2 regions of the Bacillus halotolerans genome follow, and region 2 is predicted to be linked to the other one. Evidence: riboswitches for the same ligand, from Rfam matches in the RefSeq annotation. Region 2 holds a riboswitch; the other holds the start of a gene.
What was found. Region 2 has a riboswitch for S-adenosylmethionine ahead of metI (cystathionine gamma-synthase/O-acetylhomoserine thiolyase). Riboswitches for the same ligand answer to the same signal wherever they lie in the genome.

Region 1 (5,439 bases), 1.5 Mb from region 2:
AATTTGGCTTTGATGGCTTGGAGCTTTCTAAAGAAGCAATTGCAGTGCTTCAGAGCTATTCTTGGCCGGGCAACATACGAGAATTGGAAAATGTCCTAGAACGGGCTGTCAACGTCCTCGACGGCAAACGAATCGAACCGAAACACCTGAATCTCACTCCTGAAGATCAACCCATCCAAAGAACAATCAAAATCCGGGAATATCAATCTATACAGCCATTAAAAGAGACAATCGCTGAGGCGGAAAAAAACGCGATCATCGAGGCGCTTGCCGCAGCAGACGGCAATAAAATAAAGGCAGCAAAGCTATTAGGCATAGGAAAAACAAGCTTATATGAAAAATGCAAAGCCTATCAAATTGAGCAGGCATAAAAAAACACACATGCCCCGCCAGGGAATCAAGTGTGTTTTTCTGTTCCTTATTTCCAAACATCGTTAGCGATCTCAACAACATGGCGCAGCTTCGCCCATTGCTGTTCCTCGGTCAGCTTGTTGCCTTCCTCAGTTGAAGCGAATCCGCATTGCGGGCTCAGGCACAACTGATCTAGGCTGACATAACGGGACGCCTCTTCGATACGGCGTTTTACTTCGTCCGGATGTTCAAGCTCACCGAATTTAGATGTCACCAAGCCTAGGACAAGCTGAAGATCAGAGCGTTTCACATAACGAAGCGGTTCGAATCCGCCTGAGCGTGAATCATCATACTCTAAGAAAAGCCCATCCAGATTCAAGCCGTCAAAAATGGTTTCCGCCGCCGCATCATAACCGCCTTCAGCTGTCCAAGTGGACTGGAAGTTGCCGCGGCAAATATGCATGGTAATGGTCATATCATCCGGACGGTCGGCAATTGCGTCATTGATCGACTTCGCAAACAGCTGGCGAAGCTCGTCAGGCGTTGTTCCGAATGCTTCCACTTGTTTCAAGCCTTTTTCAGATAAGAAAACAGCCCATGCTGTATCATCAAGCTGGAGGTAACGGCAGCCTCTGTCATAAAACGCTTGAATCGCTTTTTTATACGCTTTTGATACATCATGCTGGAAAAGAGCATAATCGTTTTTGTATGCATCCTTTTCCAATCTGCCGCGGAAAAAGAGCATATTCGGACTTGGAATTGTCATTTTTGGCGTTGCATCACCAGCGATGCCATGTAAAAATGAGTAATCTTCGAGCATTGGGTGATTTGAGAAATCAATATCGCCTGTTACTTTGATGCCGCGTGCTTTTGTCTGCACATTATGGAACTGAATACCCTGTTCAGGTATAAACGGCTCAACGCCATCCAGATTTTCAAGGAAATCAAAATGCCACCACGCTCTGCGGAATTCCCCGTCTGTCACGACGTTCAGGCCGGTTTCTTTTTGTTTTTCCACAATGCGGATGATTTCATCGTTTTCAATCTGGCGAAGCTGTTCGGCAGTGATTTCGCCGGCCGCCTTTTGCCGCCGCGCTTTTTTGACGGGCTCAGATCTCAGCAGGCTTCCGACTTGATCCGCGCGAAACGGCGTTTTTTTTCTCTGAAGCGATTGTTTTTGTTCTGCGGGTGTTGTTTGCTGTGACATGTTGTTCATTCCTTCTTTCCATTCGAATATAAAAAAGCTCTTCCTTTGGATAAGGAAGAGCTTGCGTGAACAATCTCAACCTTATCTTCTAGAGCAAAAATCTGCTCTAAAGGATTTAGCACCATTCTGTTAAACAGCGGTTGCCGGGTATCGCAGGGCCAGTCCCTCCACCTCTCTTGATAAGGAAAACCTTTTTATGAAATTTTCTGATAGTATCTATTATTCACACATTTCTCTTTTCTGTCAATGATAGATTATTTCCACACATCATTGGCAATGTCGACCACATGACGGAGCTTCGCCCACTGCTGCTCCTCAGTCAAAAGGTTTCCTTCTTCTGTTGAAGCGAAACCGCACTGCGGGCTCAAGCAAAGCTGATCTAAGCTGACAAAGCGCGCAGCTTCGCTGATTCGGCGTTTGACATCCTCTGGGTCCTCAAGTTCTCCGTATTTGGATGTAATCAAGCCTAAGACAATCTGCAGATCCTTGCGTTTGACAAAACGAAGCGGGTCAAAGTTTCCGGAGCGGTCATCATCGTATTCCAGGAACAAGCCGTCAAGGTCTAAACCGTCAAGAATCGTTTCCGCTACAGCGTCGTAGCCTCCAGATGCCGCCCAAGTTGAACGGAAGTTGCCGCGGCAAATGTGCATCGTGACCGTTAAGTCGTCAGGACGGTCCGCCACTGCATCGTTAATCGTTTTGGCAAACAACGCAGGCAATGTTTCCGGATCACCGCCGAGGGCTCGGACAACCTCTCTGCCTTTTTCTTCAAAGAAGAGAGACCATGACGTATCATCGAGCTGAAGATAGCGGCAGCCCGCATCATAGAAAGCGTTAATCGCTTTTTTGTACGCCTGGGCCAGATCATGAAAATATTCCTCCTGATCGGGATATACGCCTTGATCAGCTTTTTCACCGAAAAACAGCATATTCGGACTTGGAATTGTCAGTTTTGCTGTCGCATCTCCGGCAATGCTGTGTAAAAATTGATAATCGGCAAGCGCCGGATGGCTGGTGAAATCCAGTTTTCCCGTCACCTTAATGCTGCGGGCTTTTGTTTTCGCGTTATGGAACTGAATTCCTTCAGCCGGGATGAACGGTTCCACTCCGTCGAGCCCTTCCAGGAAATCGTAATGCCACCACGAACGGCGGAACTCTCCGTCGGTTACAACGTTTAGGCCGATTTCCTTTTGCTTTTCGACAATGCGGGTGATTTCTTTATTTTCAATATCACGAAGCTGTTCTGCCGTGATCTCGCCGGCCGCTTGTTTTTGCCGCGCCTCTTTTACTGGGGTGGATCGTAATAAACTGCCGACATGATCGGCGCGGAAAGGGGCTTTCTTTTGTTTTTCTGATTTCTGTGCTGCAAGGTTTACTTGTTGAGCCATATCATTCGCCTCTTTTCTAAAATGTTTGCTGCATGAAAAAAGCTCTTCCTTTGTGTAAGGAAGAGCTTGAACGATCAAATCTCTGCCTCATCTGCAAGAACGCGATGTTCTTAAGGATTTAGCACCATTCTGTGTAAAACAGCGGTTGCCGGGTATCATAGGGCCAGTCCCTCCACCTCTCTTGATAAGGTAAATCTTCTTATTGGATTTTCAATTATCTTAATATTAGTATTTTTGCATGAATTGTCAACAGTTTTTTAGAAAATTGACTTATCTTCACCGTCATACAATACCATATCCAGCACAATCGCGATGGCTGTGCAAATCAGCATTCCAATCTGGAGGCGATACGTATCACCCCAGCTGAGCCGCTTTTTGCTGATAGACATCCGCACATTCTGGCTGTAAATGTGAAAAGCATCTTTAAACGAAAAGATCCGTTGTTTCATCAATCATTCGATCATTACTGAAGTCTCCTTTTGTTTGGATAGGTTCCAGGAATAACGAAAAGGCTGCATGTATCTGCAGCCTTTTCATTTTATATGGTATGTCTTAGGAAAGATGCATCCGGCGTTTTTGGCGGATGGCGTCAAGGTCGATTAGGTTATTATGATGAGGAACGGGTGCAGGAAGAGGGCTTGTCTTTTGCGGTTTTCGTCTATTGTCTTTGCTGAATGAAAAGAGAAGATAGCCACATAATGCGATGATAATAAATAGGATCATTTTACATACCTCCCAAAAAAAGTTTTGGTATTCTCTATTGTACGGATAAAACGTCTAAAAGTATTCAAAAAATTCTAAATCAACTAATAATAAATGCGTATCCCTCAAAAATCCTTTTCTCCGATGACCTGAAAATAGTCTTGCATTAAGCCGGTGTTTTTCCTTTTGATTGGTTCTATAGTTACTATCGACGTTAAAATGAATTCCTTTATATAACTTTTAACCTAAATTTCCGTAATTCAAATTAACTATATATGGATAATGTGTTCTTCTTTGTTTGATGTATACCCTATTTTGAGGAATTGAACACAAAAAACCCAAATTACGGAGCATTTGGGCGGAAAATTGGAATGGTTGGCTGATTTGAGGGGAGTCCGGCGAAGGGTCAGAAAAAGCGTTTAAACATTCTTCTTATTTTTTTAAATGGGTTTGATCGTTTTGTTTGCATTTTGAGCGGGCGGGAAATCATCCATTTTTTGAACAGGCTTTTTGCGGCAATTGTGTTCTTCATCTTTGCATTTCCTCCTCATCCGTTGATAGTTGTTTTACGGACAGAGCTTTTAAAATGTTTCATTTTCACGCAAAAAAACCAGTCCTTTTTTGGACTGGTTTCTCAGCTTACGCCTGTTCTTCAAACAGCTTTGCAATCTCAACGATGACATTTACGGCTTTGACCATGTTGTCGGCTGAGATGTATTCAAATTTGCCGTGGAAGTTTTCCCCGCCGGTAAAGATGTTCGGCGTTGGGAGTCCCATATAGGAAAGCTGCGAACCGTCCGTGCCGCCGCGGATCGGAGAGATTTTCGGTTCGATGCCGAGGTTTTCCATCGCTTGTTTGGCAATGTTGACAATTTCGATGACAGGCTCAATTTTTTCTCTCATGTTGTAGTATTGATCGTTCATATCAAGCTGAATGCGATTTTGTCCGTATTCGTTCTGGAGCTCTTCAACGATGCGCTGCATGGTTTCTTTTCTGTTTTGGAAGATGTTTTTGTCAAAGTCTCTGATAATGTAGTGGAGTTTGGTCTCTTCTACATCTCCCTGAATGGAAAGCAGGTGATAGAAGCCTTCGTAGCCCTCTGTATACTCAGGTGCCTCATCTGCCGGCAGCATGCTGTTCAGCTTCATTGCGATCTTCGCAGAGTTGACCATTTTGCCCTTTGCCGTGCCGGGATGTACATTGTTGCCTTTGATCGTGATTTTCGCCGCGGCAGCATTGAAGCTTTCATATTCAAGCTCACCGAGCGGGCCGCCGTCAACGGTATAGGCAAAGGAGGCATTGAATCGCCCAACATCAAATTTGTGCGGGCCTCTGCCGATTTCTTCATCAGGTGTAAATGCAACTCTGATGGTGCCGTGCTTGATTTCAGGATGTTTGATGAGATAATCCATGGCTGTCATGATTTCGGCGATGCCAGCCTTATTGTCAGCGCCGAGAAGGGTTGTACCGTCTGTGGTGATCAGGGTGTGGCCTTTGTAGCCCGACAGTTCAGGGAATTGATCAGGCGATAGGATGACCTGCAGCTTTTCGTTGAGCGTGATGTCTTTTCCATCGTAGCTTTCAACGATTTGCGGATTCACATTTTTGCCGGTAAAGTCTGTGGCGGTGTCGACGTGGGCAAGAAAGCCGATCGTCGGCACGTCTTTGTCAGTATTGGAAGGAAGGGTCGCCATGACATAGCCGTTTTCATCAATGGCTGCGTCTTCCATGCCGATTGACTTTAATTCCTCAACAAGCATGTTTCCTAACGTCAATTGGCCGGGTGTGGA
Region 2 (5,439 bases):
GGACATACCATTTATATAAGACCTTTAGAAACAGAAGATGCTGAAGAGAATCTTCGGCTGCAAAGCGAAAACCGGGCATTTTTTGAACAGTTCTCCATGATTCGCGCAGACGATTACTATACGATTGAAGGGCAGAGAAAAAGGATCGAACAATATCAGCAAAGGCTGGTAAATGACCAAGAGTATCACTTCGGCATCTTCACAAATAAAGACCATACATTAATCGGGACGGTTTCCCTTTTCCAAATCATCCGCGGAGCGCTGCAATGCGCGTTTATTGGATACTTTTTAGATAAAGCCCATAACGGAAAGGGCCTTATGACAGAGGCGGTCAGACTGATTGTTGATTATGCGTTTCACGATTTGAAACTGCATCGCATTGAAGCCGGTGTCATGCCTCGCAATCTGGGGTCCATGCGCGTATTAGAAAAAGCGGGATTTCATAAAGAGGGTATTGCCCGAAAAAACGTGAAAATCAATGGAAAATGGGAGGATCATCAAGTACTGGCGATTCTGAATCCTGATGATGAAAAATAAAAAAGAAGCCGGGATATCGCCCGGCTTCTTTTTTAACGCGCAGCTACGGGCGCAATTTCTTTCAGCGCTTGTTCGAAATCACGTTCTAAATCATCTGCATGTTCGACTCCCACACTTAGACGGAGCAGGCCGTCTGTGATGCCGCGTTTTTCACGCTCTTCCTTAGGCATTGCCGCGTGAGACATCGTTGCCGGATAGGACAAAATCGATTCGACGGCGCCAAGGCTCACAGCAAAGACCGGAAGTGATACATTCTCTACTAATTTCTTAACGGCCTTTTTGCTTTCAAGCTCAAAAGAAAGCACAGCACCCGCTCCCATCGACTGACTTTTATGGGTTTGGGCCCCCGGATGATCAGACAGCCCCGGATAATACACGCGTTTCACCGCCGGATGCTTCTGGAAAAATTCCGCAAGCCGCTGCGCTGTTTGGCTCGCTTTTTCTAAACGGACCTGCAATGTTTTTAAGCCGCGCAACACGAGCCAGCAATCTTGCACGCCAAGGACGGCGCCGAACGAGTTTTGCAGCTTATACAGCTGCTTCCCAAGTTCTTCATCCTTGACAGCAGCCAGTCCTGACAGCACATCGCTGTGTCCGCTCAGGAATTTTGTTGCGCTGTGAAGCACGATATCCACGCCGAGATCAAGCGGACGCTGCAGTGCCGGTGTCATGAAAGTATTATCCAGAAAGGTCAGACAGCCGTTTTCTTTTGCAAGCTGGACAACCGCTTTAATATCAGTAATTCCAAGTGTCGGATTTGACGGTGTCTCCATATAAATGACCTTTGTGTTTGGCTGGATATTCCGCGCCACTTCGTTGATATCCGTCATATCAACAAACGTGTGCTCAATGCCAAAACGGGTCAAAACCTCTGTCACCATGCGGAAGGTTCCGCCGTATACATCTTCTGTCACAAGAACGTGATCGCCCTGTGAGAGAAGTAAAAATGCTGTTGAGATCGCAGCCATGCCTGAACTGAAAGCAAACCCTCTCGTTCCGCCTTCCAGTGCGGCAATTGTTTCTTCGAGAGCTGTTCTTGTCGGCGTGCCTGAGCGGCTGTAATCATATGCGCCAAATTCTTCAAATGAAGATTGATGGAAGGTCGATGCGTGCTGGATCGGTACACTGACCGCCCCGGTTGCACCGTCTGTTTTAAATGGATTGTGCACGAGCTGGGTTTCCAGCGTCCAATTGTGATTACTCAAATGAAACAGCTCCCTCTTTGACCTGACATAACGCCTGTTTTAGGTCCTCTTTTAAATCTTCCGCATGTTCAATTCCGACTGAAAAACGCAGCAGACGATTGCAGACACCGTTTGCGATACGGATTTCTTCAGGAATATCCATGTGCGTCTGTGTGGCAGGGTATGTAATAAAGCTCTCCACCCCGCCGAGGCTTTCTGCAAAGCAAATCGTTTTCAGTGCTTTTAGAAATGGATTCACCCACTCTTCTTTTTGCAGACGGAAGGACAGCATGCCTCCTTTTCCCGGGTAAAGCACATCCTTGATTTCTTCTTGCTTCTCTAAAAAGGCCGTAAGCTCTTGCGCGTTCGCCTGATGCTGGCGCATTCTGAGACTGAGCGTCTTCATTCCTCTCATCAAAAGCCATGAGTCAAACGGAGGCAAGACGGCGCCGATGGCGTTTTGATGCTGAAACATTTCTTCTCCAAGCTGTTCATCCTTGACAACAACAAGCCCCGCAAGCAGATCGTTATGCCCGCCTAAATATTTGGTTGCGCTGTGAATGACAATGTCGGCTCCAAGCTCAAGCGGACGCTGCAAAACCGGTGTATAAAATGTGTTGTCAACAATCACCAGAAGATCGTGCTCTTTTGAAATCCGAGCGATCTTTTCAATGTCCGCCTCCTGCATCAGCGGATTTGTCGGTGTTTCCACAAACACCGCTTTTGTATTTGGTGTAATCTTGGAGCGTAAACAGTCCTCATCGCTGAAATCATCATAATAAAAGGTCAAGCCGTATTTTTTCCATTCATTTTCAAACAGACGGTACGTGCCCCCATACAAATCCGATGAAACGATCAGTTCATCCCCGCTTTTAAACAGTGCCATAATCGTTTGAATCGCTGCCATTCCCGAACTGAAGGCAAGCCCTCTCGCTCCGTTTTCTAAACTGGCAATCGCGTCCTCAACAAGCTGGCGTGTCGGGTTTTTTGTCCGAACATAATCAAATCCGGTCGATTCGCCGATCCCTCTGTGGCGGTATGCTGTTGATAAATAAATAGGGGGACTCACTGTTCCCGTTACTTCGTCGCTTCGGTTTCCGATTTGGGCTAATTTCGTTTCAACGTGCTGTGACATATAGCTGACACCTTCCCTTTTCAAAATAAAAACCCCTTCTTCATAAGAAGAAGGGGTTTAACGCTTCTTCTTATCTTCCAAGCATAGTACGCTTGCTGGATTTAGCACCTTGGCGCTTTGCACGTATGCAAAACAAGCCGGTTGCTGAGGTTTCTAAGGGCCAGTCCCTCCACCTCTCACGATAAGAAATATCGATTTCAATTTTCTGATTGTTTTATATTAGCGCAATTTGCAGTTTATTTCAATACTTTTTTCTTCGGGCACCGAACTGTTTAAAGAGAGAAATTTCTAATAATTCATGGTACAATAATTTCAAACGCAAGAAAGTCTAGTGATGTCCTGGAGGAATGTATTATGGCACCGAAAAACGGCACAGTTCAAGAAAAGAAGCTCTTTTCAAAAGAGCTTAACGAGGAAATGACAGTACTCGTTTATCTGCCGTCAAACTACTCCCCTCTTTATAAATATCATCTTATTATCGCGCAGGACGGCCACGATTATTTCAGGCTGGGGAGAATCGGCAGACAAGTGGAGGAATTGCTGTCCAAAAGAGAAATAGACCGATGCATTATTATCGGTGTTCCTTACAAGGATGTAAAAGAACGCAGAAAAACCTATCATCCGGAAGGTTCTAAGTTTTCGGCATATAAACGATTTATTGCCCACGAGCTAGTTCCTTTTGCGGACCATGAATTTCCGACGTACCAAGTCGGCTACGGGCGGACACTGATCGGTGATTCTCTCGGAGCGACCGTTTCTCTTATGACAGCGCTTGATTATCCGAATATGTTTGGTAACATCATCATGCAGTCTCCCTATGTAGATCAACATGTATTAAAAGCCGTGAAACAGTCAGACGACATTAAACACCTCTCTCTTTATCACCAAATCGGAACAAAAGAAACAGACGTCCATACGACAGACGGCAATATTTTGGACTTCACAGAACCGAATCAGGAGCTGAAAAAGCTTTTGGAGGAAAAGCTTTCCGATTATTATTTTGAGCCATTTGACGGAGACCACAAGTGGACATACTGGCAGCCGCTCATTACGCCGGCTCTGAAAAAAATGCTCTAACATACTTTATTTTCAGGAGGGACATACTATGAAATACGGAATTGTTTTATTTCCATCAAAAAAACTGCAAGATCTCGCGAACTCTTACAGAAAGCGCTATGATCCGAGCTATTCCCTGATCCCGCCTCATTTGACGCTGAGATCTTCATTTGAATTTACAGAAGAGGAAGCCGGTGAATTGGTATCACAATTGAGAGAAATCGCTAAAGAATCTCATCCAATTGTTCTCAAAATGACCAAATACAGTTCTTTTGCGCCTGTCAATAATGTCATTTACATTAAAGCAGAACCGACGGAAGAATTAAAAACACTGAATGAAAAACTTTACACCGGTGTATTAGCCGGTAATCAGGAATACAATTTTGTTCCGCATGTGACGGTCGGCCAAAACCTTTCCGACGATGAGCATTCGGATGTATTAGGGCAGTTAAAAATGCAGGAAGTATCTCATGAAGAAATTGTTGACCGTTTTCATCTGCTGTATCAATTGGAAAACGGTTCGTGGACGGTATATGAAACGTTCCTGTTAGGCGGAGGAGAATAAACGATTGGAAGCAGTTATCGCAAAAAATGAAGAACAAATGAAAGATGCATTTTATGTAAGAAAAGAAGTCTTTGTCAAAGAACAAAACGTACCAGCTGAAGAAGAAATTGATGAGCTAGAAAACGAATCAGAGCATATTGTGGTATATGACGGAGATCAGCCGGTCGGCGCCGGAAGATGGCGGCTAAAAAACGGATACGGCAAATTAGAGCGAATTTGTGTCTTAAAAAGCCACCGCTCAGCCGGTGTCGGCGGCATCATTATGAAAGCGCTGGAAAAAGCGGCAGCAGACGGCGGTGCTTCAGGTTTTATGTTAAATGCGCAGACACAAGCAGTGCCATTTTACAAAAAACATGGATATCGGGTGCTGTCTGAAGAGGAATTTCTCGATGCCGGCATTCCCCATTTGCAAATGATTAAGGATTAAACACCATCCGGGTCTTCTGAGATCCGGATTTTTTCGCATATAAAAAACCGCTCTCTCATGTGAACGGTTTTTTATACATATCGATTAATAGATGTGCCTATCCCTTTTTCTCGAAATCTTTTATAAAGAGAGCGCTTACGTTTTGCCTCGTTTACTTTCCTTTCAGCAGCCGTTAGATTCTCCTGCTGCTTTTCAAGTTCCTTGTATACCCGCTGAAATGGGACATAGCTGATCTTCTCTGTTCCGGCATAATCCTGTTTATGGCCTATTGTGCGATTGGCATATTGAGCGTATTGCTGGTTCTGAATTTGACCTGCATATATCATACGATCCCCACCCTTCTGCTGTTCTTTTCCCTTAAACTTACTTTTTGAAACACGTTTCTTTTGATATGATAGTCTTTGTCTGTAATGAACACCTTTTTATTGGGAGGACCCCTTTTTGAAATGCGCCCGACTGAATGATCGAACAATACATTTACATACATATTCGAGAGAACATTATCAATTCCTCTATGAAGAAGGAATAAAAGGGA

Region 1: it holds a riboswitch for S-adenosylmethionine, as region 2 does, so the genes downstream of both, DIC78_RS11455 (5-methyltetrahydropteroyltriglutamate--homocysteine S-methyltransferase) here and metI (cystathionine gamma-synthase/O-acetylhomoserine thiolyase) in region 2, are expected to answer to the same signal.

What each region holds. Positions count from the first base shown of each region.
Region 1 is NZ_CP029364.1:2,240,052-2,245,490, forward strand. It holds gene DIC78_RS11445 (sigma-54 interaction domain-containing protein) at 1-371, shown strand, start outside; gene DIC78_RS11450 (5-methyltetrahydropteroyltriglutamate--homocysteine S-methyltransferase) at 419-1,558, opposite strand; SAM riboswitch class I at 1,637-1,744, opposite strand; gene DIC78_RS11455 (5-methyltetrahydropteroyltriglutamate--homocysteine S-methyltransferase) at 1,813-2,946, opposite strand; SAM riboswitch class I at 3,031-3,137, opposite strand; partial or broken gene DIC78_RS11460 (LURP-one-related/scramblase family protein) at 3,204-3,347, opposite strand; partial or broken gene DIC78_RS21870 (hypothetical protein) at 3,499-3,777, opposite strand; gene DIC78_RS22000 (hypothetical protein) at 4,055-4,180, opposite strand; gene pepT (peptidase T) at 4,288-5,439, opposite strand, start outside.
Region 2 is NZ_CP029364.1:728,473-733,911, forward strand. It holds gene DIC78_RS03610 (GNAT family N-acetyltransferase) at 1-537, shown strand, start outside; gene metC (cystathionine beta-lyase) at 570-1,742, opposite strand; gene metI (cystathionine gamma-synthase/O-acetylhomoserine thiolyase) at 1,735-2,856, opposite strand; SAM riboswitch class I at 2,924-3,044, opposite strand; gene DIC78_RS03625 (esterase family protein) at 3,211-3,933, shown strand; gene DIC78_RS03630 (YjcG family protein) at 3,962-4,477, shown strand; gene DIC78_RS03635 (GNAT family N-acetyltransferase) at 4,482-4,904, shown strand; gene DIC78_RS03640 (hypothetical protein) at 4,976-5,230, opposite strand; gene DIC78_RS03645 (ATP-dependent helicase) at 5,346-5,439, shown strand, end outside.